2 regions of the Micromonospora sp. CNB394 genome follow, and region 1 is predicted to be linked to the other one. Evidence: predicted binding sites of a transcription regulator. Region 1 holds the regulator's gene; the other holds the start of a gene.
What was found. The regulator HspR, encoded in region 1, represses chaperone genes until heat shock. The targets are predictions, from matches to a motif close to TTGAGTNNNNNNNACTCAA.

Region 1 (14,626 bases):
CCGCGCCTGACCCCGGTAGGGGTTGCCGCGCGGCGTGAGCCGGAGTCGGTCGGGGACAGACCCAGGCCCGGGAGCGCCGGCGCCGTTCCGCACCAGCCGCGGGGTACGCGGAGGTGGCGGCTGCGTTGCCGTCGTGTCTGAATGATTGCAGAGGAGGTGAGCGGGCCCACAGTATGGCCTCCCCCGCCGGTGAGGTTCCATCAGGTTCATGACGGATAACCGCTTTTGTCCGCGGTGACGGGAGCGGTCGACGCACAAATTGTGTGTCGACACGCGGTTGCGGCTGGTGAACTGAGTGTCACTGGGTCAAGCTGGCGATGAGCCCTCGCGCGGCATTTGTCCGAATATCCGCGCGTGCTCTCCCCGTCCCGTCCGTACGTGAGGAGTGTGCCGGTGTCCGAACCAGAGGGTCCGCCCGGTACGCCCTTCCTCGGCCGGCACCGGGCACTGCCCGCCTCCCCGTACCGCCGAGTCGTGGGTGCGCACCGCGCCCCCGGCACCGGCGGTCCCAGCCGTGGCTACCTGCTCACCGTGGCACTGCTCGCCGGCACCGCGTCGATGCCGATCCTCGCCGCGATCAGCACCGGCTCGGCCACCGTCGGCAGCAGTGCCCTCCCCGACACCAGCACGCCGTTCCTGCCGACCCCCTCGGTCGGCCCGGTGGTCATCCCGATGCCCCGGGGCACCCAGGCCCCGGTGCCGTCCACGCCCACGCCCACGCCCGCCGTCGACGTGACAGCGGTGCCCCCGGCGCGGCCGGTGCTCCCGGCGGCACCGGCCCTGCCCGACGACAGCGACCTCGGCTCCCGGCACCGGTCCCGCCCGGTCGCCGCGCCCCCGCCGCCGTCCGCGCCGGTCCGGCCCACACCGGTCCGTCCGCCGAGCCCGTCGCCGATGCCCTCGCCGTCGCCCTCGCCGTCGCCGTCGCCGTCGCCGTCATCCTCCCCGTCGGACCCGCCCTCGCCGACGCCCGAGCCGAGCCCGAGCCCGAGCCCCGAGCCGTCGGTCACGACCGCCGAGCCGACGCCCTCGGGAGGCTCGTCCGGCCCGTCCAGCCCATCGGATCCGTCCAGCCCATCGGATCCGTCCGGCCCCGCCGATCCGTCCGGTCCCGCCGATCCGTCCGCCACGTCTGTCCCGTCCGGCCCGGCGGTCTCCCACACCTCATGATCCACATGATGCCGATCAGGCGAGGCGCGGCCGCCTAGGCCGGGTCGTCGGTCAGGCGGTGACGGTTCGCCTCGATCCAGGCGTCGAGCGCCTCCGGGTCGTCCGGGTCCACCCCGTCCGCCATGAGCTGGGCCACCGCCGCGGTGGCCGGGCTGCGCCGCTCGCCGGTGCTGTAGAGCCGGGCGAACTCCGGCACCATCTCCGTGATCGCCTCGTCCGTCCGGGCGGCGGCCGCCTGCGACAGCCCACGCTGCCGGGCCGCGTACGCCGCCCAGGCGCGCAGCACCCGGGGCAGCATCGCCGCGTCGTCCATGTCCAGCACGGCCCGGCGGTGCACCCAGTCGAGCAGGAACAGCTCGGCGACCATCGGGCTCCACCGCATCGGGTCGGCGTCGGGAAAGCCGGCCGCGTGGTCGAGCAGCAGGCCGAGGCAGAAGTGCAGCGAGGCCAGCTCGCCGTCGGCCACCTCGGGCAGCCCGAACCGGGCCGCCTCGGGCGAGTCGAGGAAGGCACGGACCATGCGGGTGCGCTCCTCGTCGGTGAGCGGCGGCACGACCGCCGGATCGGCCGGCGGGGTCGGCCCCGGGAGTACGGCCAGCCGCGCGCCCACGAGCGCCCGGTCGGTGGCCAGCGAGCCCTGTGCGGGCAGCTCGGTGAGGTCGTCGGTGACCGCCAGGTGACGGCTCACCTCGGCGTGCATCCGGGCCGGGTCCTCGGCGCGGAACCAGGTGAACTCGTCCTCGGTGCAGATCTCCCGGGCCTGCTCGACGATCCGTCCGGCCGGGCCGCCGACGAAGACGTCCTTGGTGATGCCGATGTTGTGGTCGACGAGGGCCACCAGCGCGTGCTCCGGGCCGCCCTCCTCCTCGTCGTCGTACGCGAACGTGGCGAGGTAGGAGGTCTGGTCGCCGTACACGTCGCCGTAGGCCCAGGCGCCGGTGACGCGTACCCGGCCGAGCTGGCCGGCCCACGACGGGGCGTGCGCGCCGGGCCGGACCCGGGCGGCGCCCTCGGCGTCGGGCACCAGGGCGGCGAAGACGGCCCGCAGTGTGGTCGCGGAGGCGCTGCGGCGCCGGGACGTGGCGGCGAGGAAGCCGGAGACGAACTCGCGGACGGACTGCTCCCGGTCGTGCTCCGCGACGGCGTAGACGCTGCCCAGCAACGCGGCGCCGAGCATCTCCGCGTCCAGGGCCGAGTCGAGCCTCGTCACGTCGCGCGCGGCGTGCAGCACCGCGTCGTAGGGGGTCTGTGGCGTGGCCATGCATCGACCCTACGCCGCACCGGCCGCCGCCACACCGGTCAGCACGCCGGGTTCAGCGCCGTTCCGCCTCACGTAGCGCGTCCCGGGCCGTGCCGTAGCGCGCCAGCACCGCCCAGACCGGGTCCAGCACGTACTTCTCCCCGATGCTGCCCACCGAGGTGAGCAGGCGCTCCTCGGCCCGCCGCCGGGCCCGCCGGGCGGCCCACCCCACCACCGGCCGGGTGACCGCCGCGACGACCAGCCCGGCCAGCAGGCCACCGAGCAGCAGGACGGTGGGCCAGGGCACCACGCCGAGCGTCGGGTGCTCCAGCTCCGGCAGGCCGAGCAGGCGCAGCGCGTACCCGAGGAGCAGCCACGCCAGGCCGGCCAGCGCGGCCAGGGTGACCACCCACTGGAGCACGCCGACCACCCGCCACCAGGCAGGCCGCCGGTCCATGCCGAGGTCGGTCGCGGCGACCGCGTGGTCGAGCGCACCCGGCAGGTCGGCCTGCCGGGCCCGCGCCGCGGCGGTCACCGCCGTCGGCCACGGCGCCGGCAGACCGGCGCCGGACCGGTCGGCCACCGCGCGGATCGCCAGCGTCAGCGCCGAGCGCTGTGCGGCTGTCGGATCGGGTACGGAGGTGGCCGCGACCAGGCTCTCCGCCGGTGCGTCCGGATCCTGTCCGGGCAGGTGCAACCGGCGCAGCGGATCCGGCCGCAGCTTCCGCCAGCTCCGCAGCAGCGGCCAGCCGGTGTTGCCGACCGCCCGGTGCCGGTACGCGCCCTCGACCGCCTGCGCCACGGTCGGCACCCCGGCCGCCCCGGCCAGGGCCCGGGTCAGCTCCTGCGCCGAGGCGTCACCGGGCCGGGTGCGCGGCGGCTCCGGCCCCACGAGCGGTTCGAGATCGGCCACCACGGCGTCCACGTCGCCGGAGAGCCGGCGCAGGGCGGCCTGCCGTTCGGCGACCGTACGCTCCAGCTCGGCCCGCAGCCCGTCCAGCCCGTTCGGGTCCACTGCGACGGTCGGCAGCAGCGGCACCCCGCCCAGCCCGTCGGCGTCGAGCAGCCGGCGCAGGTCGTCGAGGACCTTCGGCAACTCGGTCGGGTGCAGCCGGTCGGCCTGGTTGAGCACCACGACTGTGACGTCCTTGTGCCTGTGGAACTCACGCAGGTAGCTGGTGTGGATCACGCGGTCGGCGTACTTCTGCGGGTCGACCACCCAGACCACCAGGTCGACCAGGCCGAGCAGGCGGTCGACCTCCAGCCGGTGCCCGTGCTGCACCGAGTCGAAGTCCGGCAGGTCGAGCAGGACCAGGCCGTGCAGGTTCGACTCGTCGTCGCCGTCGAGCGGGCTCTCCCGGACGAACCGGTGCCGGGGCAGCACCCCGACCCAGTCGAGCAGCCGGACCGCACCGTCCAGCGGGCCCCACACGCAGGCGTGCGCGACACCCGTGGTGGGCCGGCGTACGCCCACCGGGGAGAGGTCGAGCCGCGCCAGCGAGTTGAACAGGCTCGACTTGCCGCTGCCGGTCGCACCGGCGAGCGCGACCACCGTGTGCCGGCCGGAGAGCGCCAGCCGGTCACCGGCGCGCTCGACCACTGTGTGCGCGGCGACGAGCTGGGCGTCCGGCACGTGGCCGTCCACCGCGCCCAGGAACCGCTGGATCGCGGTGAGCCGTTCGATCAGGGCGTCCGGGTCGACCCGCTGCTCACCCCGTATCGCCTCGCGCATCCGTCCCACGATGTTGCTCACGGTGCCGTCCTCGCGTTCACGGGCGAATTTCCTGCTCGGTGGCCGGCGGGAACAGGCCGCTGCGGTGCCGGGCCCGCTCGACCTCGACGGCGGCCCAGCGCAGCGCCGCACCGGAGTTGGCGGCCGGGCGCTCGGCCTCGGTGCGGCTCAGGAAGCGGGCGGCCTCCTCGGCCAGCAGCTTGCCGACCCGGTCGAGCAGGTCGGCGCGGGCCTTGCGGGCCAGGTTGCGGACCGCCTGGTCGCCGAAGATCGCCTGGAGCACTGTCTGCCCGGCCACCGCCGTGCCGGTGCCCGCGGCTACCTCCAGCCCGGTCGGGATGAACGCGGTGGAGGCGAACACGCCGATCATGACGGCGAGGCCGGTGGCGTTCACCGCGTACGCGGCCGTGCGGGCCACGAACCGCCTGTCGCCGCCCTCGACCCGGACCAGCTCCAGCACGCCGCGCTGCCAGTCGCGGACCAGCTGCTCGGCCCGCTGCGGCAGGTCGGCCGAGGGATGGGCCAGGTCCGGCTCCAGCAGCGCCGCGCCCGCCGGGTGCGCCTTCCAGCCGGTGTACGCGTTCTCCGCCGCCTCGGCGGCCACCCCGCGCAGCAGCGTGACGAGCTGGGACTCGATCGCGGTACGCAGTTCCGCGGCGGGGGCGGGCCGCCCGGTGACCGCCGCGACCACCCGGTCGCGCAGCCGCCCGATGCGGGCCTCCAGCCCGCGGAAGAAGTCGCCGGTGCCGATGAACTCCTGCCAGCGGGCCAGCACCTCGCCGCGCAGCAGCCGGCCGTCGCGGAGCCCCTGGTCGACGCTGCGCTCCGCGCTCCGGTACGCGGCCTGGACCCGCTCGTCCAGCGCGTCGGCGGCGGTGACCTGCTCGTCGGCGGCCTCGGCCAGCTCCTCCACGACCGGGTGCAGCGCGGCCAGCGCGCCGTCGAGCGTCTGCCGGACCACGGCGGCGCGGGCCTCGGCGTCGGCGGCGAGCCGGGCGAACCAGTCGCTCAGCGGCGCGGTGATCCGGTCCGGCAGCAGCCCCTGCCCGTCCACCCAGGTCTCCGGCAGCACGAACAGCGGCGAGGCGCCCAGCTCCTGCTCGGCGAGCATCTCGGACAGGTGGGCGGCGACCTCGTCGGCCGCTTCCGGGGGTACCCGGTCCAGCACCATCGCCACGGCGGTGCCGCGGGCGCGGGCGCTGCGCAGCAGCTCCCAGGGGACGGCGTCGGCGTAGCGGGCGGCGGTGGTGACGAACAGCCAGAGGTCGGCGGCGGCGAGCAGCTGACCGGCGAGCGCCCGGTTCGCGTCGACCACCGAGTCGATGTCGGGCGCGTCGAGGAAGGCCAGGCCGGGCGGCAGTGCCGGCGCGGTGACCAGGTGCAGGGTGCCCGGCTGCTCGCTGGGCTCGGTGGTCCGGGTCAGGCCGGGCAGCAGCTCGCCCTGCCGGAACCAGGCCGCGTCGGCCGGGCTGCACACCAGCACCGGGGATCGGGTGGTGGGGCGGAGCACGCCCGCCGCGCTGACCCGCGCCTGGACCAGGCTGTTGACGAGCGTCGACTTGCCGGCGCCGGTGGAGCCGCCGACGACCACCAGGAGCGGGGCGTCGAGCCGGGCCAGCCGGGGCAGCAGGTAGTCGTCGAGCTGGTCGGTGAGGCTCGTGGCGGCGTGCCGGGCCGGCTCGGTCGAGGGCAGGGCGAGCGGGAAGCGGGCCGCTTCGATCGCCGCGCGCAGGGCGGTGAGCGCGGCGGGCAGGCCGTCGGCGGCGTGAGCAGGCTGGTCGTCGCCCGTGGTGGCTCCGGTGCGGGCTGCGACGGCGGGCGCGCCGGCACGGGTGGCGGAATCGCCATGCGTCGTCACCGCTAAAGCGTGCCCGACCGACGCAAGGTAAGACAACCGGACGGCAGTAACGGTCGGGTTGCGCCGGGTCGGCTCAACCCCGACTTGCGGATTGGCGATCGCGTGGCACTATTGAGTCAAGTTCACTCAACTTGTGGTGCGGTCGCTTCCGGGCGGCCCGCCGGGCAGGCCGTCTGACCTGCTCACCCGTTACGAAGCGAGGAAGCGAACATGGCACGTGCGGTCGGCATCGACCTCGGCACGACGAACTCCTGCGTCAGCGTTCTCGAGGGCGGTGAGCCCACCGTCATCGCCAACGCCGAGGGCTCGCGTACGACTCCCTCGATCGTCGCGTTCGCCCGCAACGGCGAGGTGCTCGTCGGTGAGGTCGCCAAGCGCCAGGCGGTGACCAACCCCGACCGGACCATCCGGTCGGTCAAGCGTGAGGTCGGCACCAACTGGACCGTCGACATCGACGGCAAGAAGTACACCCCGCAGGAGATCTCGGCGCGCACGCTGATGAAGCTCAAGCGGGACGCCGAGGCGTACCTGGGCGAGCAGATCACCGACGCGGTGATCACCGTCCCGGCCTACTTCAACGACGGGCAGCGCCAGGCCACCAAGGAGGCCGGTGAGATCGCCGGCTTCAACGTGCTGCGGATCGTGAACGAGCCGACCGCGGCGGCCCTGGCGTACGGCCTGGACAAGGGCTCCAAGGAGCAGACCGTCCTGGTCTTCGACCTCGGTGGCGGCACCTTCGACGTGTCGCTGCTTGAGCTGGCCGAGGGCGTGGTGGAGGTCAAGTCCACCAGCGGTGACAACCAGCTCGGTGGTGACGACTGGGACCAGCGCATCATCGACCACCTGGTGAAGACGTTCCGCGGCGAGCACGGCATCGACCTCTCGCAGGACAAGATGGCAATGCAGCGGCTCAAGGAAGCGGCCGAGAAGGCGAAGATCGAGCTGTCCGCCGCCACCACCAGCAACATCAACCTGCCCTACATCACCGCCGGCTCGGCCGGTCCGCTGCACCTGGACGTGACGCTCAGCCGGGCCGAGTTCCAGCGCATGACGCAGGACCTGCTGGACCGCTGCAAGGGCCCGTTCGAGCAGGCCGTCAAGGACGCCGGCATCAAGATCTCCGACGTCGACCACGTCATCCTGGTCGGCGGCTCGACCCGGATGCCGGCCGTGACCGACCTGGTCAAGCAGCTCACCGGCCGCGACCCGAACAAGGGCGTCAACCCGGACGAGGTCGTCGCCGTCGGTGCCGCGCTCCAGGCCGGTGTGCTCAAGGGCGAGGTCAAGGACGTCCTGCTGCTCGACGTGACCCCGCTGAGCCTGGGCATCGAGACCAAGGGCGGCATCTTCACCAAGCTCATCGAGCGCAACACCACCATCCCGACCAAGCGCTCCGAGGTGTTCACCACCGCCGACGACAACCAGCCGTCGGTGCTGATCCAGGTGTTCCAGGGCGAGCGGGACATCGCCGCCTACAACAAGAAGCTCGGCACCTTCGAGCTGACCGGTCTCCCGCCGGCCCCGCGCGGCGTGCCGCAGATCGAGGTCACGTTCGACATCGACGCCAACGGCATCGTGAACGTGCACGCCAAGGACCTGGGCACCGGCAAGGAGCAGAAGATGACGATCACCGGCGGCTCCTCGCTGCCGAAGGACGACATCGAGCGGATGCGCCGGGACGCCGAGGAGCACGCCGACGAGGACAAGCGCCGCCGTGAGGAGGCCGAGACCCGCAACGTGGCCGAGGCGCTCCAGTGGCAGACCGAGAAGTTCCTCGCCGAGAGCGGCGACAAGCTGCCCGGCGAGAACCGCGACCAGCTCAACGAGGCGCTCGGCGAGCTGCGCAGCGCCCTCGGCGGGCAGGACATCGAGAAGATCAAGTCCGCGCACGAGAAGCTGGCGCAGGTCTCCCAGCAGGCGGGCTCGCTGCTCTACGCCCAGCAGCAGGAGGGCGAGCAGACCGCACCGGGTGCGGCCGGGCCGGGTGCCGGTGCGGGTGCGGCCGGTGGCCCGAAGGCCGGTGGCGACGACGACGTGGTCGACGCGGAGATCGTGGACGAGGACAAGAAGAAGTGACATCCGGTCCCGGACACGACTCGCACGGCAGAGGGATGAGGTAACCGCATGACGGACAAGCCACGAGCGGCCGACCCGGGTGCCACCGGGTCGGCGCCGGGCGCCGGCAAGGACACCGGCGACGAACCCCGGGTCGTCATCCGCGACAAGCGCAAGCTCGGCAAGGTGACCGAGCAGCCGGCGAACGACGCCTCGGCGGCCGACGCGGCCGCCGACGCGCCCGCCGAAGGGCTGGTCGAGGAGGCCGAGGTCGTGGTCGACGAGATCGGCGGCGAGGCCGAGGTCAGCGGTCCGGCCGTGGTCGACTCGCCCGCCGAGCCGAACGGTACGGACGCGCCGGCCGGCGCCGAGACGGAGTCGCTCCGCACCGACCTGGAGGAGCGCACCCGCGACCTCCAGCGGGTGACCGCGGAGTACGCCAACTACCGCAAGCGCGTCGACCGGGACCGCAACCTGGTGCAGGAGCAGGCCACCGGGGCGGTGCTCACCGCGCTGCTGCCGATCCTCGACGACCTGGACCGGGCCCGCGAGCACGGCGACCTGGTGGGTCCGTTCGGCAGCGTGGCCGAGCAGCTCACCGGCGCGCTCGCCAAGTTCGGCCTGACCGCGTTCGGCGAGACGGGCGACCCGTTCGACCCGACCCGGCACGAGGCGGTGGCGCACCAGACCTCCGCCGACGTGACGGAACCGACCTGCGTCCAGGTCATGCGCCGCGGTTACCAGCTCGGCGAGCGGCTGCTGCGGCCCGCCATGGTCGCGGTCGCGGACCCGGAGTAGTGCCGACCCGTGACGTCCCGCCCGCCCGCACCGGGCGGGCGGGACGACCGGGGTTCGACCCGTGGAAGGGGGTGGACCGGTGAGTTCCAAGGACTGGATCGAGAAGGACTACTACGCCGCGTTGGGCGTGGACAAGTCCGCCTCCTCGGACGAGATCAAGAAGGCGTATCGCAGGTTGGCCCGGGAGTCGCACCCGGACCACAACCCCGGCGACACCGGTGCCGAGGAGCGGTTCAAGACCGTCTCCGAGGCGTACGCGGTGCTCGGTGACGAGAAGAAGCGCCGCGAGTACGACGAGATGCGCTCGCTGTTCGGCTCCGGCGCCTTCCGGCGCAACGCCCGCGGCGCGGGCCAGCCGGGCGGCATGCCGTTCGACGTCTCCGACCTGTTCGGCGGCGGTGCCGGCGGCGGCGACAGCCGGTTCAGCGGCGGCGGCGGTTTCACCGACCTGTTCAGCTCGATCTTCTCCGGCGGCGGTGGCGGCGGCGGTCCGGCGCGTCCGCGCGGCCCGGCCCGCGGCCGGGACGTCGAGACCGAGGTGGCGCTCGACTTCACCGACGCGGTTCACGGCGTCACGCTGCCGCTGACGCTGCGCGCGCCCGGGGTCTGCGACACCTGCCACGGCAACGGCGCGAAGCCCGGCACCCAGCCGGTGGCCTGCCCGGTCTGCCACGGCGCCGGGGTGACCACCCGTAACCAGGGGTCGTTCAGCTTCTCCGAGCCGTGCCGCAACTGTCAGGGCGTCGGCACGGTCGTCGAGGAGAAGTGCCCGGAGTGCCACGGCACCGGCGGGGTCACCAAGACCCGCACCCTGCACGTCCGCTTCCCGGCCGGGGTGGCCGACGGGCAGCGGATCCGCCTGGCCGGCCGGGGTGAGCCCGGCGAGCGGGGCGGCCCGGCGGGCGACCTGTTCGTGCAGGTGAAGGTCCGCCCGGACGAGCTGTTCGGGCGCACCGGGGACGACCTGACCCTGAGCGTCCCGGTCACGTACGCCGAGGCGGTTCTCGGCACGGACCTGCGTGTACCGACCCTGGACGGGACGGTGACCCTGCGGGTGCCACCGGGTACGCCCAGTGGGCGGGTGCTGCGCGCCCGCGGCAAGGGCGTCGTACGCAAGGACGGCCGCGCCGGTGACCTGCTGGTCACGCTCGACGTGGTGGTCCCGGCGAAGGTCTCGGACGAGGCGCGGGCGGCGCTGGAGACCTTCGCGGCGCAGACTCCGCCCGCCGCGCGGGAACATCTCGACGCGCGGGTACGTCGATTCAGTTGACGGCGGCAGCGGAGGTGAGCGGGCATGTCGGAGGAGTACGTCAGCTCGGGTGACCCGGCCTACGAGGCCAAGGTTTTGATGATCTCGGTGGCCGCGCGGATGGCGGGGATGCACCCGCAGACGCTGCGCCAGTACGACCGGCTGGGCCTGGTGCAGGCCGGCCGGGCGTCCGGCGGAGGTCGCCGCTACAGCGTCCGGGACGTGGTGCTGCTCCGCGAGGTGCAGCGGCTCAGCCAGGACGACGGGATCAACCTGGCCGGGGTGAAGCGGATCATCGGGTTGGAGCGGCTGCTCGAAGAGGCGCAGCAGCGCGTCGCCCGGCTGGAGGCGGAGCTGGATGCCGCGTACCGGCGGATCGCCGAGCTGGAGTCGCTCGGCGGCTTCCCCCGCGGCGACCTCGTGCCCACCAACCGCACGTCCACCGCGCTCGTCGTCTGGCGTCCACGCCGTACGCCCGACCGCTGACCTGGTGCCTGAAGGCCGGCGCGCGCCCCGCTCCCCCGGGGCCGCGCCGGCCTTCGCCGGTTCGCGGGCCGGGTCAGGGGAAAGCGGCGTACGGCAGAGCGCTGTCAACTAGGCTCTTACGTAGGGGCAAAAGCCCCCAAAGCGGATTCCGGGCTGGCGGGGGGAGTCATGACGGAACCGGCGAAGAAGGTGGCTGAGCGCGCGGAGGAACGGCTGGAGAAAGTGGCTGAGAACGTGCGCGAGCGGTTCGACCGGGTCACCGAGGGACGCTTCAGCGACAAGGTCAAGGAAGGGCGCTTCGCCGACCAGACGGACCACGGTGTGGACCGGGCACGGGACGACGAACGGCGCCGGAAGCAGGGCGGGTCGACCTGACGATCCGCCGACGTGCGGGCCGGGATCCACGGGGGATCCCGGCCCGTTCGCCATCCGGGGTGGCGAGGCGGTCGAGGCGTCAGAGGCGGCGGTTCTCCCGGACCAGGCCGCCCTCGCACCAGTCCCGGTAGACGAACAGATCCGGCCGGGCGAGCAGTACCCGGCTGTTGTGCGCCCAGTTGCGCATCAGTTCGTCGCCGGACTTCTCGGCCTGTTCGACCAGTTTGCGGAACCGGCGCTTGGGATGGGCGCGGAAGTTCGTCCGGATGCCGTCGGCGGCATAGATGTAGAGGCAGTGCAGCGTGAACCGCCGCGCCGGGCAACCCTGATCCATGGCCAGGTCGAACAACGTCTGCACCAGGTGGTCACCGGCGACCAGCAGATCCCAGTCCGGTGGCATCGAGGTCAGCGGCACGGAATCCGGCTGATAGGCCCACGCCCGAAGCTCGGCGGGCGAGGGGTCGACGGGGTTGGCGAAGCCGTGGAACGTCTCTTCCTGCACGCTCACCGGCCGACCTTCCGCTTGCGCTGGCGGGGGCGCAGGCCACCCGCGGACCCTGGCTGCTGGGCCGAAACGTTAACGCGGTTGGACGGAGCAGTGGTAGACCTTCCCGGGATCAATTTGACAACGCCGGGCCGGATCTGCCCTGCGGCGGATCCGGCCCGGCGCCCGGTCAGTCGCCGGTCGGCGCGGGCAACGGCGAGACCGCACGGGCGGCGGCGGCGCGGGTGCGTAGCCACTGCTTGAACCACGGGGTGTCGGGCAGGCGGGCGAGCAGCGGCCCGGTCACCACCGTGATCAACACGTACGCCGTGGCGAGCGCCGCCAGCTTCGGGTTCACCGGATAGGTGGCTGCCACGGCCAGTCCGGCGATGACGATGGAGAACTCGCCGCGCGGGGTCAGCGCCAGGCCGGCCCGCCAGCGACCAGGCTCGGCGATCCCGGCCCGACGGGCGGCCAGGTAGCCGGTGGCCACCTTCGTCGTCATGGAGAACACGGCGAGCAGGAGCGCGGGCAGCAGCACCGGCGGCATGTCCATCGGATTGGTCACCAGCCCGAAGAACACGAAGAAGACCGCGGCGAAGAGATCCCGCAGCGGGGAGAGCAGTTCGGTGGCGTGGTGCGCCACCGGCCCGGACAGCGCGATGCCGACCAGGAACGCGCCGACCGCGGCGGAGACCTGGAGCTTGGCCGCGATTCCGGCGATCAGCAGGGTCAGGCCGAGCACCCCGAGCAGGAGCGCCTCCGGGTCCTTGGCGGAGAGCGCCGTCGAGATCAGGTGCCCGTACCGGATCGCCACCGCCAGCACGACGACCACGGTGAGCACCGCGGCGGCCAGCGAGATCCCACCCTTGAGCAGGCCGGCGCCGGCGAGCAGTGCGGTGACCAGCGGCAGGTAGAGGGCCATCGCCAGGTCCTCGATCACCAGGACGGAGAGGATCACCGGGGTCTCCCGGTTACCGACCCGGCCCAGATCGTTGAGCACCTTGGCGATCACACCGGACGACGACACCCAGGTGACACCCGCGAGCACCACGGCCGCCACCCAGCCCCAACCCAGCAGCAGCGCGAAGGCGAAGCCGGGCAGCGCGTTGAACACGGCATCGATCAGGCCGGCCGGCGCGGCCGAACGGAGGTTGCCCACCAACTCGTTCGCGCTGTATTCGAGGCCGAGCATGACCAGCAGCAGGATCACGCCGATCTCGGCACCGACGGCGAAGAACTCCTCGCTGGCGTTGAGCGGCAGCAGGCCGCCGTGCCCGAAGGCGAGGCCGGCGAGCAGGTAGAGCGGGATGGGTGAGATGCCGAACCGCCGGCTGAGTCGGCCGAGCAGCCCCAGCAGGAGCAGCAGTGCTCCGACCTCGACGAGCAGAGTCGTGGTTTCGTGCATGCGCCTCAGCCGTCCGGATCGGTCTCGGCCAGGATGGCGCTCACCCCGTCGAGTCCCTGGCGGGTGCCGACCACGACCACCACGTCACCGGCGGCGAAGCGGAAGCTGGGACCGGGTGAGACATTCACCTCGCCCCGCCGCAGCACGGCCACGATGGAGGCCCCGGTGCGGGTGCGTGCCCCGGTGTCGCCCAGCCGCCTGTTCACGTACTTCGTGCCGGCCGGGATGGCGATCTGCTCGGTCAGCAGCCCGGCGGCCTGCTCACGCAGGCCGGAAAGCTGGCTGAGCATCAGCGACGCGCCGAGGATGTCGGCGAGCGCCTCCGCCTCGTCGTCGGTCAGGGGGATGTCGGCCTGGCAGGAGTCGGGATCGTCCGGGTCGTAGAGAACCAGGTCGCGACGGCCGTTGCGGTGGGAGACCACGCCGAGCCGGCGGCCGGACTCCGTCATCAGATCATGACGTACGCCGATCCCGGGCAGGGCGGTCTGTTCGACACGTACTCGCACGCCGGTGAGGCTACTCCGGCGCTGCACGTACTGCCTCCAGGGCTGAAGGAAAGGTTGATCGTGCAGCTCGGACGGCCTTCTAGGTCCTTTCGGCCACGAACACGCCGACGCCTTCGAGCGTCTCGGTGAGGCCGGTCGCACGCAGGATCATCATCGCCTTGCCCACTACGGTGTCGGAGACGCCGTAGTCCTTGCACAGTTGGGCGCGGCTCGGCAGCTTGGTGCCGGGTGGCCACTCTCCCGAATCGATCTTGCTCTTCAGTTCGTCTGCGAGCACTTGGTACTGCTGTTTGGGCATACACACTCCCCGGATGGCACGCCCATTCGACCATGCATCCACCTCCAACCTCAAGCAATTGTGGGTTGGTCGTTGACCTACAACCGGTACCGATTGTAGGTTGCTGACGAACGCTCCCGGATGGCACCTGGAGCTTCCCGGGGTCGGGGCGGGCACCCCCGTGGCTCGTCCCGACCTCCGTCCTCGACGAGAAGGGGCAGTGCCGTGCGCAATCTCCTGCGAATACGTCCGAAGCAGCGGAACGCGGAACCGCCCAACTCCGCGCCGGGCGGCGCCTACCGCGCCACCTCGTACCTCCCGCTCCGGCCCTGGCAGGTGCGGGGCCACCGTTTCGCGACGCGCCGTCGAGGGCTGGACCCGGCCGAGGTCGCCGCGTTCCTCGATCGCGTCGCCGGGGACCTCGCCGCCGCGTACGCCGAAATCGCTCGAAGCCGGGACGAGACGGCCCGGATCAAGCACGCGTTGCGCGAGTGGCAGTCGCGTCAGGCGCCGTCGATGCGCGACCTGGCCGGTCGGTCGTGACCGTGCGGTACGTGATCCATCTGCCGGTGCGCGCGGCCGACCTGGCCCGGGCGAAGATGCTCGGTCGCACGGCCGGGCGCTCGTTGGCGTTCCTCGCGGTGGTGGAGCTGGGCGGGATCACCGTCTCGGCCGAGGACGACCAGGCCGTACGCCATTGGGTGTTCTGCGACCGCAAGCTGGACGGCGGTCGGCGTTGCGTGCTGCGCGCCGACCACGAGACCCCTTGCCTCGCGCGCCTTCCACGGCGCTGAGATCTTGGTACGAATGGGCCCTGTGACTCAGGTCACAGGGGTGGAGTTGAGCGGAATAGACTCAACCCTGGTTGTGTCATGTCCAGTGGACACGCCGATCCGGGGGAGCCCATGAACACGGAACGTCTCACCACCAAGAGCCGCGAAGCCATCACCGGTGCCGTCGCGCTGGCGAACCAGCGCGGTCACGCCAC
Region 2 (14,626 bases), on a different contig from region 1:
GCTGCAGGGGCTGCCCATCGGCAAGGACGCGATCGGCGACTCCGACCGGATCGCCACCGCCAAGGTCGGCCGGCAGGTGACGCTCGACATCGACAACGGGACCAAGCAGATGACCGTCTACCAGGACGGCAAGGTGCTCAAGAGGATCCCCGTCAGCCTCGGCAAGCCGAGCACGCCGACGTCCAGCGGCGCGATGGTGATCATGGAGAAGCACGAGCACACCACGTTCGACACCCGCGGTGAGCCCGACGGTGGCTACGTGGTCGACGTGGACGACGCCCAGCGGCTGACCTGGGGCGGCGAGTTCATCCACTCGGCGCCGTGGTCCGAGGGGGACCAGGGCAGCACGAACGTCTCGCACGGCTGCACCAACGTCTCGGCCACCGCCGCGGACTGGCTGATGGGCATCACGCAGGTCGGTGACCTGGTGACGGTCAAGGGCACCGAGGTGAAGCTCGACCAGGGCAACGGCTTCACCGCCTGGAACGTGGGCTGGGACGAGTTCGCCAAGGGCAGTGCGCTGCCCGTACCGGCGGGGCTGAAGCCCACGCAGAGCGCCACGCCGCACCCGGGCGCGGTGGCCGGTGGGTCGTCACCGGCCCCGGCCCCCTCGCGGAGCAACAGCGGCGGCTGAACCTGGGGAGGAACGGCCCCGGGGCCGGCCCGCGTCCGCGCGGGCCGGCCCCGCGCCGTGCTCGGTCCAGGCCGACGCGGGCCACCCCGTTCGCGGTCAGGCTGCCCAGCCAGAGGTGGCGTCCGCGCGGGGCAGCCCGACGGCGTTTCGCCGGCTCCCGCGCGGCGTGGCGTGGCGGCTGCGGGGGCGACCCTGAGACCGCTCGGGGTCGGTTCCCGGACACTACCCGGAACCCCCGCCGCGAGGTCCGGAAATGTCGGTGGGCCCGAGTAGGTTTGGCCGCATGGTACCCAGCGTTGAGCGCTTCCACGTGGCGACGGACGTGCACGATCACGTGGTCGAGCTGCGACCGGTCGGCGAGATCGACATCGCCACCGTGACGGCGTTCCGGGCCGCGCTCTGGGCGGCGCCGGCCCGGCCGGTGCTGCGGGTCGACCTGTCCGGTGTGCGGCTGCTCTCCGCCGCCGGGGTCCGCGCGCTGGTCGCCACCCACCTGCGGGTCCGGGCCCGCGGCGGTGAGCTGGTGCTCACCGACCCCGACCCGGTGGTGGCCCGGGTGCTGCGGGTGACCGGCCTGCACCGGGTGCTTCCGGTGCGCTGCTCCGACCGCTCGCGAGCCCTGCCCGACCGCGACCAGGGCCTGCCCGGCCGCGCCCCCGAACTGGTGGCCTGCGCGGCCTGAACGGCTGCCGGCCCGGGCGCGCGCAGCCGGGCCGGGCGCACGTCGGGCCGCCGGCGCGACTGCCGACGGCCCGACGGGAAGGGGGCGCTGCTCAGCGCACGCCGAGCAGGTCCACCACGAAGACGAGCGTCTCATTCGGCTTGATGACGCCACCCGCGCCCCGGGCGCCGTAGCCCAGGTGCGGCGGGATGGTGAGCTTGCGCCGGCCGCCCACCTTCATACCCACGACGCCCTGGTCCCAGCCGGCGATGACCTGGCCGCCGCCGAGCGGGAACTCGAACGTCTCACCCCGGTTCCACGAGGCGTCGAACTCGCGGCCGTTGGAGTGGGCCACGCCCACGTAGTGCACGCTCACCAGTTGGCCCGGGCGGGCCTCCGGGCCGTCGCCGACGGTGATGTCCTCGACGACGAGATCAGCGGGCGGTGCGCCCTCGATCGGGCCGACCTCGGGCTTGTCCATGAGCGGGTCTCCTCGGATGCTGACGGTGTGGTCACCGTCGATCCTGCCGGATCGTGACCGGCCGATACGCGCCGGTCCCCGCACACAGGTGTGGCGGGGACACGAAGAGGGCGGGCGCCGCCTGCCGGCGGCGCCCGCCCGGGGGCGAACTGGTCACTTCAGCCAGGGGAGACGCTGGACCAGGGGGAGCTTCGCCCAGGCCCGGCCGAGGCCGAGGGTGTTGCCGGCGCCCACCAGGGCCAGGCCGGCCAGCAGACCCGCGTAGATGAGGTGGTCGTCCATGAAGGGGTTGTTCGCCGGGGGCAGCACGGCCGTCCACATCAGGACCAGGAGCAGCCCTCCCGCGGCGGCGGCGATCCGGATGCCGACGCCGAGCATCAGCGCGACACCGATGCCGAGCAGGCCGACCATGAACAGCCAGTCCGCCCAGGCCGCGCCGGCCAGGTTCTGGTAGAAGCCCGCGAACGGTCCCTCGACCGCGTTGCCCAGGAAGCCCCTGGTGGGGCTGCCGCCGTTGATCCAGGCGTTCTTCGCCGGGGTCTCGTGGCCCAGGCCGAACATTTTGTCGAGGAAGGCCCAGAGGAACACCCAGCCCAGCGCGAGTCGCAGCCCGGCCCAGACGTACCGGGTGGCCTTCCGGCGGGTGGTCCCGGTGTGCGCCGCCGGAGCGTTGGTGGCGGCGGTGGTCCGCTCGATTGTCGCGGTCATTGTCTCCACGTCCCTTCCTGTGCCTCGCACCGCGCTTCCCGGTGGCACATTCATTCCACCGCCGCGTGACGTCCGGCAGCAGGGCCGAGAGGTGCCCTCGTGACCGGGTCGTTGGTCCCGTCCCCACCCGGTCCGGTCGGCCCGTCGCCGCCGGTCCGCCGCCCCTGACCGGGACCTGATGACCACTCCCGCTGTCACCACCCACGAGCGGGCGTCACCGCCCGGCTGATGGACCACGAGGCGGTCAGGCGGCTCCCGGTGCTCGACGACCTGGGCCGGCTCACCGGCATCGTCACCCGCGGTGACCTTCTGCGCGTGCACCTGCGTACCGACGCGGACATCCGTGCGGAGGTCGTGCACGAGGTGCTGCGCCGGGTGCTGTCCGTGCGCGACGGCCTGGTCACGGTCCAGGTCCGCGGCGGCGAGGTCACCACGGACGGGCGGCTGGACCGGCGCAGCGCCGCCACCCGGGCCGCGCCGGTCAGGTGGGGCCCGCGGTGGCGAGCTGGGCGGCGAGCAGCGCCGGAGCCTCGGCCAGCGACGGGCCGTACCAGGTGAGGTGCCGGCCGGACACCAGCGCCGCCGGCACCCCCGGGAACGCCTCCGGGCCGTCGCCGGCGGTGAACCGGTACGGCTCGTCGGGCAGCACCACGAGGTCCGGTGCCCGGGCGCGCAACTCGTCCAGGCTCGGCCGGGGATAGCGGTCCGCGTCGCCTGCCCAGCCGTTGCGCACCCCGAGCCGGGCCAGCACGTCCCCGGCGAACGTGTCCCGCCCCAGCACCACCCACGGCCGCCGCCACACCGGCACCACAGCCGTGCGGGCTCGTCCCGGCGGGGGCAGCGCGGACCAGGCGTGGCGGGCCGCCCGCAGCCACGACGGCTCGGCCGGCGCGCCGAGCGCGACGACCAGCTCGCCGAGCTGGTCGAGGGCCTCCGGCACGGTACGCGGGAAGGTGACCCGGACCGGGACCCCGGCCGCGCGCAGCGCCTCGGCGTCGGCCAGCCGGTTCTCCTCCTCGTTGAGCAGCACCAGATCCGGCTCCAGCGCGAGCACCCGGTCCAGGTCCGGGTACTTCGTCCCGCCGACCCGGGCGACGTCCAGCCCGGCCGGATGGGTGCACCAGTCGGTCGCACCGACCAGCACCTCCGGGCGGGTGGCCGCGACCGCCTCGGTCAGCGACGGCACCAGCGAGACCACCCGCACCGCGTCTCCTCTCCTCGACCCGGACCGCCGGTCAGCGGGCCGCCGCGGTCACCGCGTCGGCGGTCTCCGGCGGCAGGCCGGCCACCGGCAGGCCCTTGCGTACCGCCCAGTCGACCGCTGCGCGCAGGTCAGCGGTGGGCAGCGGCCGCCGGGTGGTCACCCCGACGGCCGCGTGCACGGTGTACGCCATGAACGGGTACGACCGGGCCAGCGCGCCGATCGCGTCGTGCAGCCGGCGTACCACCTCCAGCGCGGCCGGTTCGTCGAGCCCCGGCAGGAGGAGCTGGAACTCGTTCTCGGTGACGCGCAGCGCGCGGTCGACCGGCCGCAGCACGGCGGTGATCGCGGTGAGCACGGCGTGCCCCTCGCGGGCGACGCCGCGGCGGCCGAAGCGTTCCGGCGAGCCGGGCGGCGCGTCCACCCGCAGGCCGACCAGCGCCACCGGCAGCGTGCCGGAGGCGGTCACCCCGTCCGCGCCGGACCACCGGGCCAGGCCGGCCTCCTCCAGCATCGTCTCGGCCGGCTCGACCGGCTGGTCGATCCGGTCGCCGCGGCGCGCCAACAGCCGCAGCGCCGCCTCGGCACGCGGTTCGCCCGGCCCGGCCGGGATGTCCCGCACCCGGGCGATCGCCTCGTCCAGCGCGGTACGAGCCGCTGCGGGCAGCCGCTCGGCGAGCTGTTCGCGCAGCCGGATCGCCTCGTGCAGCGCCTCGTCGCGGCGGAAGCCCCAGCGTCCCTCGAACAGGCGGCCGGACTCCAACGTCGGCGCGGGCACCACCTCGGCCCGGTCGTGGGCGACGAGTGTGGCGCCGAAACGCGGGCTCAGCGCCACCACCGTCCACTCCCGGGCCAGCGCCTCCGCCTCGTCGAGCGGCACGCCGTAGGCGCCCTCGGGCAGGTCGGGCGGCGGTCCGCCGACCATCGCCACCACCGTCACGGCGGCGCGGCCGGCGATGCGCCGGTAGACCTCGCGCTCCCGGGCGAAGTACGGCAGCCGCTGGAACAGCGCGAGCACGACGAGCGGGCCGTCCTCGGCCTCGGCGAGCGCGGCGCGTTCGATGGCGTGGGACACGGCGACGAGACTGCGTTTGGTGAACTGTTCCGGGGTCCGTCCGCTGGGCACGGGCAGAGCCTAGAGGGACGGGCGTGCCGGCGCACCGGTCGGCCGGACCGGTCGTGCCCCACCACATAGACTCGGGCGTCGACCGGACGAGGGGGATCGGGGCGAGATGACGAGCACAGGCAGCGTGACCGCGTCCTGGCTGCGGCCGATCCCGCCCGGCGCCGCGCCGTCCCTGGTGCGTGCCGGTCACCTCGGTCACGGCGGGCGACGGCTCGGCGACCTGGTGCAGGGCCGCCCGCCGGGGGTCACCGGCAGCCAGTGGAGCACCGCCGGACGGGCGTCGCTCGACCTGGTGGTCTGCGCCGCCGACACCGGGCTGCCGCGCTTCGCGGTGCGGTTCACCGTGCCCGCCTCCGACGGGTCGCCCGCCCGGCGGTCCGAACGGCTGACCGACGCGGTCTGCGCCGCCGTGGGCCTGCCGCTGCTGCGCGTCGAGTCGCCGGCGCTGGGCGGCGCGGACCAGGTCCGCCGGTTCGTCGCGTACGTGCTGGACGCGCGGGCGTACGCCGACGGCACCGACCCGGACGCCGGTGACGCGGTCGGGTTCCGGGACATCGTCGGCCGGCTGCCGGACGGCCGGCGCGGGCCGGTGAACGACCTGGGCGCGCTGGCCCGGGTCGAGGCGGTCGAGGCGTACGTGGCCGGCCGCATCGCCGATCCGATCGTGCGTGGCCTGCACGTGCGTTGGACCGGCGGCCCGGCGGAGGGCTGGGCCTGGGCCGAGGTGCGGCCCGGCCGCTGCCTGCTGGAGCGGGTCCGGCTGACCTCGCGCGGCTTCGCCTGCGGCGTCGACCCGGGGCGGCTCGCCGAGGACCTGGCCGCTGCGGCGCTGGGGGAGCGGCTGCGGGACCTCGACGGCGCAGCGCCGTCCCTGGTGGACCGGGACGAGCTTCTCCGGCGGGTACGCGCGCTGGCCGCGCAGCGGGACTCCTTCGACGGTGGGTTCGCCTTCGACCATCTCTGCGCCGACTGAGCCGTCCTCGCCGCCGAGGACGGCGGCTTTCGATTTTTTTTCCGATCTCCGGTGAACCTTCGCCGACGGCGCTCCGTACCTCATCGGGAATGGACGCGGATCTTCCCCGCCGCGCCCCGACGGCGCGGAGACGGTGCGGAAAGGGCATCGTCGGCCATTGACGTGCGACCGAGCGTCGCAGTGATCTCACACCGCGAATTCGTCGGCCCGCCGGGATCACCAGTCAACTACCGGATCGAGAAGGAGAGCAATTCGATGCGCAGGTCCACACGGGCGCGCCGGTCATCCGGTAACGCGCGGAGCAAGCGGATGCTGGCGGTTGTCGGCACGCTCGCGGTATTCGGCGGCGTCGTCGCCGTCACCCAGATCTCGTCCGCCCAGGACCGGCGGACGACCACCCGCGCCGCCTCGGCGTCCTGCGTGCCGGCGAGTCCCGGGGCGACCGCCCCGAAGGGGCAGGGCAGCACCACCCGTACGTGGCAGGACGGCCGCTGGGTCCGCAACCACTGGGGCGACGGCCAGATGTCGCCGGCCGAGTGCGAGCAGACGAACGCGGGCGGTGCCGGCGCCGGCACCCCGACCGTGGCCTGCCCGGACGTCCGCGGCCGGCTGCCGCAGGTGCCCGACCGGGCCCGGGCCGAGGTGGACCGCAACCTGGCGCTGCTGGAGAGTCAGATCGCCGAGGCGAACCGCCGGCTCGCGGCCGACGGCCGCAACGGCGGCGAGTTCATCAACAATGCGATCCTGCGTCCGTTGGCGGACAAGCGGACCGCCACGCTCAACCGGATCGCCACTGCCATCGGCCGGGTCGCGCAGCGCCCGGAGGGGCTGGACCAACTCGCCCAGTGCGCGGTGACCGACATCCCTCAGAACGGCGGCGACAACGGCGAGAACAATGGCGGGAACGACGGCGGCCAGAATGGCGACGGGAACGACAACGGCGGTGGTCAGGACAACGACGGCGGCAACGGTCTGGACGTGCTCGCCAACGACTGCTCCGACAGCCGGCTCGAGGCCCACGACGGCTTCCAGAACGGCAACCGGTGCGTGAGCACCGCGTTCGGTGAGGTGGGCGCCGCGGCGAACAACCCGTCGCTGCTGATCACGCAGTTCCCGGACCAGGTGCGGCGCAACCAGCCGTTCACGCTCCGGGTCACCACCAAGAACCTGGTGCGGGACCGCTTCCTCGCCGCCGGCCAGGGGGGCTACTACCTGGAGAGCTCGCTGCTCAACGGGGAGGGCCTGGTGCGCGGCCACTTCCACACCGCCTGCCGGATGCTCGGCAGCACCCGGCAGCCCCCGAACCCGCAGGACGTGCCGGCCTTCTTCGTCGCCACCGAGGACGGGCGGGGCAGCGAGCAGCCGGACGACGTGCTGATCCAGATCCCGGGTCTGGCGCAGTCGGGCGTGGCGCAGTGCGCGGTCTGGGCCGGTGACGGCTCGCACCGCATCCCGATGATGGAGCGGGCGAACCAGACCCCCGCCATCGACGTGGTGCGCATCCGCGTCAACTGAGCGGGCGAACGGTAGCGGCCGTCCGGAGGGCTCCTCCGGGCGGCTGCTGCCGTTCCCGCGTACGGGGCACGGTGGGAGGTGGTCCCGAAAGAAATCTCGGGCGGCGGTAGCCGGCGGGATGGAAATCGCCGGCCGTGGAAAGCCGATCGGGGCCACGCCGATTTCTCAGCGTGACCCCGGGATGCCCGACGGTGAACCGGCGGCGGTCAGCGGTTCTTGTACGCCTCGACGACCGACACGGGGATGCGTCCGCGCTCGGAAATCTCGAACCCGTTCTTGGCGGCCCATTCCCGGATGGCGCGGTTCTGCTCGCGGTCCATTCCCGAGGTGCTCGGCCGGGTGGTGCGGCGGGCGCCGCGGGGGGCCTCTGCCGCTCCCCGGCCCATTCGCCTGCCAGCGTTGATGTAGGGATCCAGCGCCTTGCGCAGGACGCCCGCGTTCTCGTCGGAGACGTCGATCGTGTACGCCACGCCGTCCAGGCTGAACTCGACGGTCCGATCGGCCTTTCCGCCGTCGAGGTCGTCGGTCAGAACAGTGATTACTTTCCTTGCCATCGCCATTACTCCCTGTGTCGGGCGGGGTGTGGCTAAGAGTTTGACCTACCATGCGGTAATTCCGCAAGAATAGCCGACTGTTTCCATTCGGCGGGTCCGTGGTAAAGGGTGCCGTCATTGGGCCGCGAGCGCGGGAACGCACCGCCTCGCAGTGGTGTGGCTCACAACCCGGAACAAGGGGCACGGTTTGTTACTTGAGCCAAGCACGCTCAACCAACGTGATGGCAGGTGCTCGATGGCAACTCTTCCGGTACTTCCCCTGACCGACGCCGTCCTGCTGCCCGGGATGGTCATTCCGGTGACCCTCGACCCGACCACCCAGGCCGCCGTCGACGCGGCGCGCGCCACCGGCGACAAGCAACTCCTGGCCGTACCCCGCATCGACGGCGAGTACGGCTCCGTCGGCGTGGTCGCCACGATCGAGAAGGTGGGCCGGCTGCCCAGCGGCGAACCGGCGGCGGTCATCCGCGGTCTGACCCGCGCCCGCATCGGCTCCGGCGTGCCCGGACCCGGCGCCGCGCTCTGGGTCGAGGCGACCGCACTCGACGAGCCCGCCCCGGCGGGCCGTGCCCGGGAACTCGCCCGCGAATACCGCGCGCTCATGACATCAGTGCTCCAGCAGCGCGGCGCCTGGCAGGTGATCGACGCGATGGAGCGGATGACCGACCTGTCCGAGCTGGCCGACTCGGCCGGTTACGCGCCCTGGCTCAGCCTGACGCAGAAGACCGAACTGCTCGCCGCGCCGGACGTCACCGCCCGGCTGGAACTGCTCGTCGGCTGGGTGAAGGAACACCTCGCCGAGCAGGAGGTCACCGAGCAGATCAACAGCGACGTCCGCGAGGGGCTGGAGAAGTCCCAGCGGGAGTTCCTGCTCCGCCAGCAGCTCGCCGCGATCCGCAAGGAACTGGGCGAGGACGAGCCGGACGGCTCCGCCGACTACCGCTCCCGGGTCGAGTCCGCCGACCTGCCGGAGAAGGTCCGCGAGGCGGCGCTGCGCGAGGTCGGCAAGCTGGAGCGGGCCAGTGACGCCTCACCCGAGGCAGGCTGGATCCGTACCTGGCTGGACACCATCCTGGAGATGCCGTGGAACACGCGTACCCAGGACGACACGGACCTGGCCGCGGCCCGTGCCGTGCTCGACGCCGACCACGCCGGCCTGGCCGACGTGAAGGACCGCATCCTGGAGTACCTCGCGGTGCGCAACCGGCGCTCGGAGCGCAACCTCGGCGTGGTCGGCGGCCGCGGCTCCGGCGCGGTGCTGGCCCTGGCCGGTCCGCCCGGTGTCGGCAAGACCAGCCTCGGCGAGTCGGTGGCCCGGGCGCTGGGCCGCACCTTCGTCCGCGTCTCCCTCGGCGGCGTCCGGGACGAGGCGGAGATCCGGGGCCACCGGCGCACCTACGTCGGCGCGCTGCCCGGCCGGATCGTGCGGGCGCTGCGCGAGGCCGGCTCGATGAACCCGGTCGTGCTGCTCGACGAGGTCGACAAGCTGGCCGTCGGCTACTCCGGCGATCCGGCGGCGGCCCTGCTGGAGGTGCTCGACCCGGCGCAGAACCACACGTTCCGCGACCACTACCTGGAGGTCGACCTCGACCTGTCCGACGTGCTGTTCCTCGCCACCGCCAACGTGGTCGAGGCGATCCCCGGCCCGCTGCTGGACCGGATGGAGCTGGTCGCGCTGGACGGCTACACCGAGGACGAGAAGGTCGCCATCGCCCGGAACCACCTGCTGCCCCGGCAACGGGAACGGGCCGGGCTGACCACCGACGAGGTCACGGTCGCCGACGAGGCGCTGGCACTGATCGCGGGCGAGTACACCCGGGAGGCCGGCGTCCGGCAGCTCGAACGGGCCCTCGCGAAGATCCTGCGCAAGGTCGCCGTCGCGCTCGCCACGGACTCCGCGCCGGTGCACGTCGACGCCGGCAACCTGGCCCGCTACCTGGGCCGGCCGAAGTTCACCCCGGAGTCGGCCGAACGCACCGCCGTGCCCGGCGTGGCGACCGGCCTGGCCGTCACCGGCGCCGGCGGCGACGTGCTGTTCATCGAGGCCACCACGATGGAGGGCGAGCCGGGGCTGACGCTCACCGGCCAGCTCGGCGACGTGATGAAGGAGTCCGCGCACATCGCGTGGTCGTACCTGCGGTCGAACGGACGGCGCCACGGGCTGGACCCGAACGCGCTGGCCGGGCGGCGGATCCACCTGCACGTCCCGGCGGGCGCGGTGCCCAAGGACGGCCCGAGCGCCGGCATCACCATGGTGACCGCGCTGGCGTCCCTGGTCACCGGGCGGCCGGTGCGGCCCGAGTTCGGGATGACCGGCGAGGTGACGCTCTCCGGCCGGGTGCTGCCGATCGGCGGGGTGAAGCAGAAGCTGCTCGCCGCCCGCCGGGCCGGTCTCACCGAGGTGATCATCCCGAAGCGCAACGAGCCGGACCTGGACGACCTGCCGGCGCAGGTGCGGGAGGCGCTGACCGTGCACACCCTGTCCGACGTGGCGGACGTGCTCGCGCTGGCGCTGCGCCCGGCCGAGATCGGCACGGAGTCGCTGGACGGCCCGGCGCTCGCCGCGGCCTGACGACCGTCGCCCCGGCCACCGTACGCGTGGTGGCCGGGGCTCTCGTCGCGTCCGCCCGCCGGGGACGCCGGGCTCAGCGGCGGTCGCGCCGCTCGTAGCCCCGGTCGCGGCGCTCGCCCGGCCCGTCGCCGTCCCGGTCCCGGCGTACCGTGGCCTTGCGCCCCTTGATGGTGGTGCCGCGCAGCCCCGCGATGATCTCGTCGGCCACCGCCTGCGGCACCTCGACCAGCGAGAACCGGTCGGCGATCTCGATCGAGCCGATGTCCCGGCCACTGATCCGGGTCTCCCCGGTGATCGCGCCGACCAGGTCCTGCGGCCGAACCCCGGCCCGGCGGCCCAGCCCGATGAAGACCTGGGTGGTGCCGCCGGTACGCGGCCGGCCCGGGCCGCGGCGCTCGCCCCGCCCGCCGGTCTCCGGCCGGCCCTCGCGCGGGCCGCGGACCGGAACCTGCGGGATCTCCTCCTCGTCGTCCGAGCCCGGCGACGTCGCCTCGTGCGCCAGCTTCACCGCCGCCAGCGCCACCTCGACCAGGTCGAACTCGTCGGTGAGCGACTCCACGATCGCCCGGTACGGGTCGAGGTCGTCCTCCAGCAGGCTCTCCCGCAGCGCGCCCTGGGTCAGCTCCAGTCGCCGGGTACGCATGTCCGCCACCGTGGGAATCTTGTCGATGGCGATCCGCTGCCCGGTGACCCGCTCGATGGTCTTGAGCATCCGGTGCTCACGCGGCTCGGCGAGCGTGATCGCCACGCCCTCCCGGCCGGCCCGGCCCACCCGGCCGATGCGGTGCACGTACGACTCCGGGGCGGACGGTACGTCGTAGTTGACCACGTGGGTGAGCTGCTCGACGTCCAGCCCTCGGGCCGCCACGTCGGTGGCCACGAGCAGGTCCGCCGTTCCGGACCGCAGCCGGCCCATCACCCGGTCCCGCTGCTCCTGGCTCATCCCGCCGTGCAGCGCCTCGGCCCGGTAGCCCCGGCCGTTCATCGTCTCGGTGAGCCGGTCCACCTCCTCCCGGCTGCGGCAGAACACGATCGCCGCGGTGGGCGACTCCACGTCCAGCACCCGGCCCAGCGCGGCCGGCTTGTGGCCCCGGGCCACGATGTACGCGCTCTGCCGCACCCGGGGGGCCTCCCCGGCGACCGGCCGCTCCCGCTCGATCCGGATGCGGACCGGGTCGGTCAGGTGCTGCCGGGCCAGCCCGTCGATGCGGGCCGGCATGGTGGCCGAGAACAGCACCGTCTGCCGGCCGGCCGGGGCGTGCTCCAGGATCGCCTCGATGTCCTCGGCGAAGCCCATGTCGAGCATCTCGTCCGCCTCGTCCAGCACGACCGTGGCCAGCGCGCCGAGCCGCAGCGTGCCCCGGGCGATGTGATCGAGGGCCCGGCCCGGCGTCGCCACCACCACGTCCACCCCGTGGTCGAGGGCGCGTAGCTGCCGGCCGATCGGCTGCCCGCCGTAGATCGGCAGCACCCTCGCCCCCAGGTCCTTGCCGTAGCGGTGGAACGCCTCGGAGACCTGCACCGCCAGCTCCCGCGTCGGCACCAGCACCAGCGACACCGGGTCGCCCTCGACCCGCCCCACCGGCATCCGCTGCAACAGCGGCAGCGCGAACGCGGCGGTCTTGCCCGTACCGGTCGCCGCCTGGCCCAGGAGATCCTGCCCGGCCAGCAACGGGGGGATGGCCTCCCGCTGGATCGGGGTCGGTTCCTCGTAACCGAGCGCGGACAGCGCGCCCAGCAACTCGGTGCGCAGCCCGAGGTCGGCGAACGCGATGGCCTCCTCGGCGTCGGCGGGAACGGCGGGGTCGGTCGGGGTCGGTGCGGCGGTCATGCGACAAGTTTTTCATCACCGCCGCGCGGCGGTCGCGGCGACCGGGGCAAACGTTCGCCGCGCCACCTGCGTGCCGTCCCGTCCGGGTGATCCGGCGCGGCCCGTGCCCCCGCCGGATCACCGGCACAGGACGGCCAGCAGCGTGGTGAGGCCCACTCCGACGTCGAACAGCGCGTACCCGCGCGGCGCCACCGTGCCGGTGCGGTGGTACCAGGCGTCCCAGGCCGCATGGACGAGCCAGCCCACACCCACCAGCGCCCCGGCGAGGTCGGTGCACGCGGTCTTCGCCACGACCGCCAGCCCGCCCCACACGGCCGCCCGGCGAGCTGCGCCGCCAGCGCGCGCCGGTCGGCCCACTGCCGCCGCCCGGCGGCGGCGAGGTCGCCGCCGAGCTGACCCGGGCGCTGCCCGGCTGCGCCCCGGTGATCCTCACCGGACACGGCCGGCCCGCCCAACTCCGCCCGGCGCTCACCGCCGGGGTGCGGGGTTCCTCGCCGAGGGTGCCCCCGGCGGCGCGCTGGCCGACGTGATCCGCCGGTGCACTCCGGGGCGCGTCACGTCGATCCCGCGCTGGCGGCGGTCCGGCGGGCGCGCGACGCCGGCTGGCTCTGACGTACGGGGCGTCGCGCGCGGTCGCCGGCGACTAGCCTGATCACGTGCGGACGGTCGAACTGCTCTGCTCGCCCGAACTGGAAGCGGCGGTTCGCGCCGCCTGGCACCGGCTCGCCGCCGCCGGGCTGCCCAGCCTGGCCCGCAACACGCACCCGACGAACCGGCCGCACCTGACGCTCGCCTCGGTGGAGGATTTCCCGCCCGGCGCCGAGCAGCGCCTGGCCGACCTCTGCGACGCGGCGCTGCCGCTGCCGGTGCGGCTGGGCCGGGTGGCGGTGCTCGACGGCAGCGCGCCACTGGTGTGGCTGGTCCGCCCGGCACCGCAGCTCGTCGCGCTGCACGGCGCGGTCTGGGACGTGCTCGCCGAGGCGTCCGGCGGGCACTCGTGGCACCAGCCCGGCCGATGGGTGCCGCACCTGAGCCTGGCGTTGCGGTTCGGTGCGGCGGACCGGCGCCGGGCCCGGGCGGTCGCCGGGGCGCACCCGCCGGCCGGTGCGTTCGTGGCGGCGCGCAGCTACGACGGCGACACCCGCACGGTCAGCGAGCTGACCACCGCCTCTCCCCGTACCGGCGGCTGAGCCGGGGCGGCCCACACGGGGACGGCTCCGCGGTCGTGAGCGGTGGAAGCGCGGGTAGGCGGACTCCGCGGTCACCGCTGGCGACGCGCCGCCGTGCGCCACCAGCCCGATCCGTGGCGTCGTGTCCGCCGGGAACGTCCACACCGCGGACTCTTCGGCGCGGCCCGAACCGTGCCCGTGCCAGCATGGGCCGATGACCACTGGCGCCGACGGCCGCGGCCTCGCCGGGTTCGCCGCGCTGCTCGCCGACCCCACCCGGGCCGGCTTCTGCCTCGCCCTGCTCGACGGCCGCGCCTGGACCGCAGGCGAGCTGGCCCGCGCCGCCGGGGTCGCCGCGTCCACCGCCAGCGACCACCTCACCCGGCTGGTGGCCGGCGGCCTGCTCGCCGAGGAGCGGCAGGGCCGTCACCGGTACGTCCGCCTCGCCGACCCGGGCGTCGCCCAGCTCGTCGAGGAGCTGGCCGCACGGGCGCCGACCCCGGCCACCCCGCCCCGCACGTTGCGCGCCGCGTCCGAAGGCGCCGCCCTGGCGTACGCCCGCACCTGCTACGACCACCTGGCCGGGCGCCTCGGCGTGCTGCTGCACGACGCCCTGCTCACGCGTGGCGTGCTCGACCGCTCCGGCGGCCTCGCGCTGACCGGCACCGGCGTGACCTGGCTGGCCGGTCTCGGCGTACCCGTCGAGCCGCTGCGCGCCACCCGGCGGCCCCTGGTCCGCGACTGCCTGGACTGGACCGAACGCCGTCCGCACCTGGCGGGTGCGGTCGGGGCGGCACTGTGCGGGCGCTTCCTCGACCTCGGCTGGACCGTGCGCGGCACCGGCCGGGCGATCCGGGTCACCCCGGCGGGGCGGGACGCGCTGGCCGAGACGCTCGGGCTCGACCCGGCGCTGCTGGCCCCGCCCGCGTCCCGCGGCAGCGGTCCCGCCCGCGCCTGACCTGCCCGCGCCTGACCTGCCCGCGCCCCGCGGCACCGGTCCCGCTCGCCCGGACCGCCGGGTGTGCCCGGCCGGATCGTTCGGTCCGGACCGAACTGTCAGCGCCCTACGGTGGGGCGATGGAGTCACCGACGATCCCTGCGATGACCGACCGGTACCGCGTGTTCCGGGAGCTGCACCGGCCCGGCGACCCGCTGCTGCTGCCGAACGCCTGGGACCACGCCTCCGCCGCGGCGCTCGCCG

Region 2: a site for HspR is predicted at 8,048-8,066, ahead of lon (endopeptidase La). Genes of this name have one in related genera too.

What each region holds. Positions count from the first base shown of each region.
Region 1 is NZ_KB895829.1:122,712-137,337, reverse strand. It holds gene C569_RS0109375 (hypothetical protein) at 519-1,010, opposite strand; gene C569_RS0109370 (hypothetical protein) at 1,205-2,431, opposite strand; gene C569_RS0109365 (GTPase) at 2,484-4,142, opposite strand; gene C569_RS0109360 (ABC transporter) at 4,180-6,000, opposite strand; gene dnaK (molecular chaperone DnaK) at 6,211-8,076, shown strand; gene grpE (nucleotide exchange factor GrpE) at 8,125-8,853, shown strand; gene dnaJ (molecular chaperone DnaJ) at 8,933-10,123, shown strand; gene C569_RS0109340 (heat shock protein transcriptional repressor HspR) at 10,148-10,588, shown strand; gene C569_RS0109330 (hypothetical protein) at 10,757-10,963, shown strand; gene C569_RS0109325 (hypothetical protein) at 11,043-11,471, opposite strand; gene C569_RS0109320 (cation:proton antiporter) at 11,638-12,855, opposite strand; gene C569_RS0109315 (cation:proton antiporter regulatory subunit) at 12,861-13,361, opposite strand; gene C569_RS0109310 (winged helix-turn-helix domain-containing protein) at 13,441-13,659, opposite strand; gene C569_RS0109305 (DivIVA domain-containing protein) at 13,864-14,181, shown strand; gene C569_RS0109300 (hypothetical protein) at 14,178-14,432, shown strand; gene clpB (ATP-dependent chaperone ClpB) at 14,544-14,626, shown strand, end outside.
Region 2 is NZ_KB895825.1:437,477-452,102, forward strand. It holds gene C569_RS0101850 (Ig-like domain-containing protein) at 1-634, shown strand, start outside; gene C569_RS29645 (STAS domain-containing protein) at 918-1,316, shown strand; gene C569_RS0101860 (FKBP-type peptidyl-prolyl cis-trans isomerase) at 1,408-1,776, opposite strand; gene C569_RS0101865 (DoxX family membrane protein) at 1,930-2,493, opposite strand; gene C569_RS0101870 (CBS domain-containing protein) at 2,713-3,042, shown strand; gene C569_RS0101875 (helical backbone metal receptor) at 2,966-3,688, opposite strand; gene C569_RS0101880 (DICT sensory domain-containing protein) at 3,720-4,811, opposite strand; gene C569_RS0101885 (DUF2726 domain-containing protein) at 4,918-5,784, shown strand; gene C569_RS0101890 (hypothetical protein) at 6,094-7,299, shown strand; gene C569_RS0101895 (Lsr2 family protein) at 7,506-7,853, opposite strand; gene lon (endopeptidase La) at 8,089-10,425, shown strand; gene C569_RS0101905 (DEAD/DEAH box helicase) at 10,499-12,256, opposite strand; gene C569_RS31950 (hypothetical protein) at 12,374-12,547, opposite strand; gene C569_RS0101915 (2'-5' RNA ligase family protein) at 12,913-13,446, shown strand; gene C569_RS0101920 (helix-turn-helix transcriptional regulator) at 13,640-14,383, shown strand; gene C569_RS0101925 (isocitrate lyase/phosphoenolpyruvate mutase family protein) at 14,527-14,626, shown strand, end outside.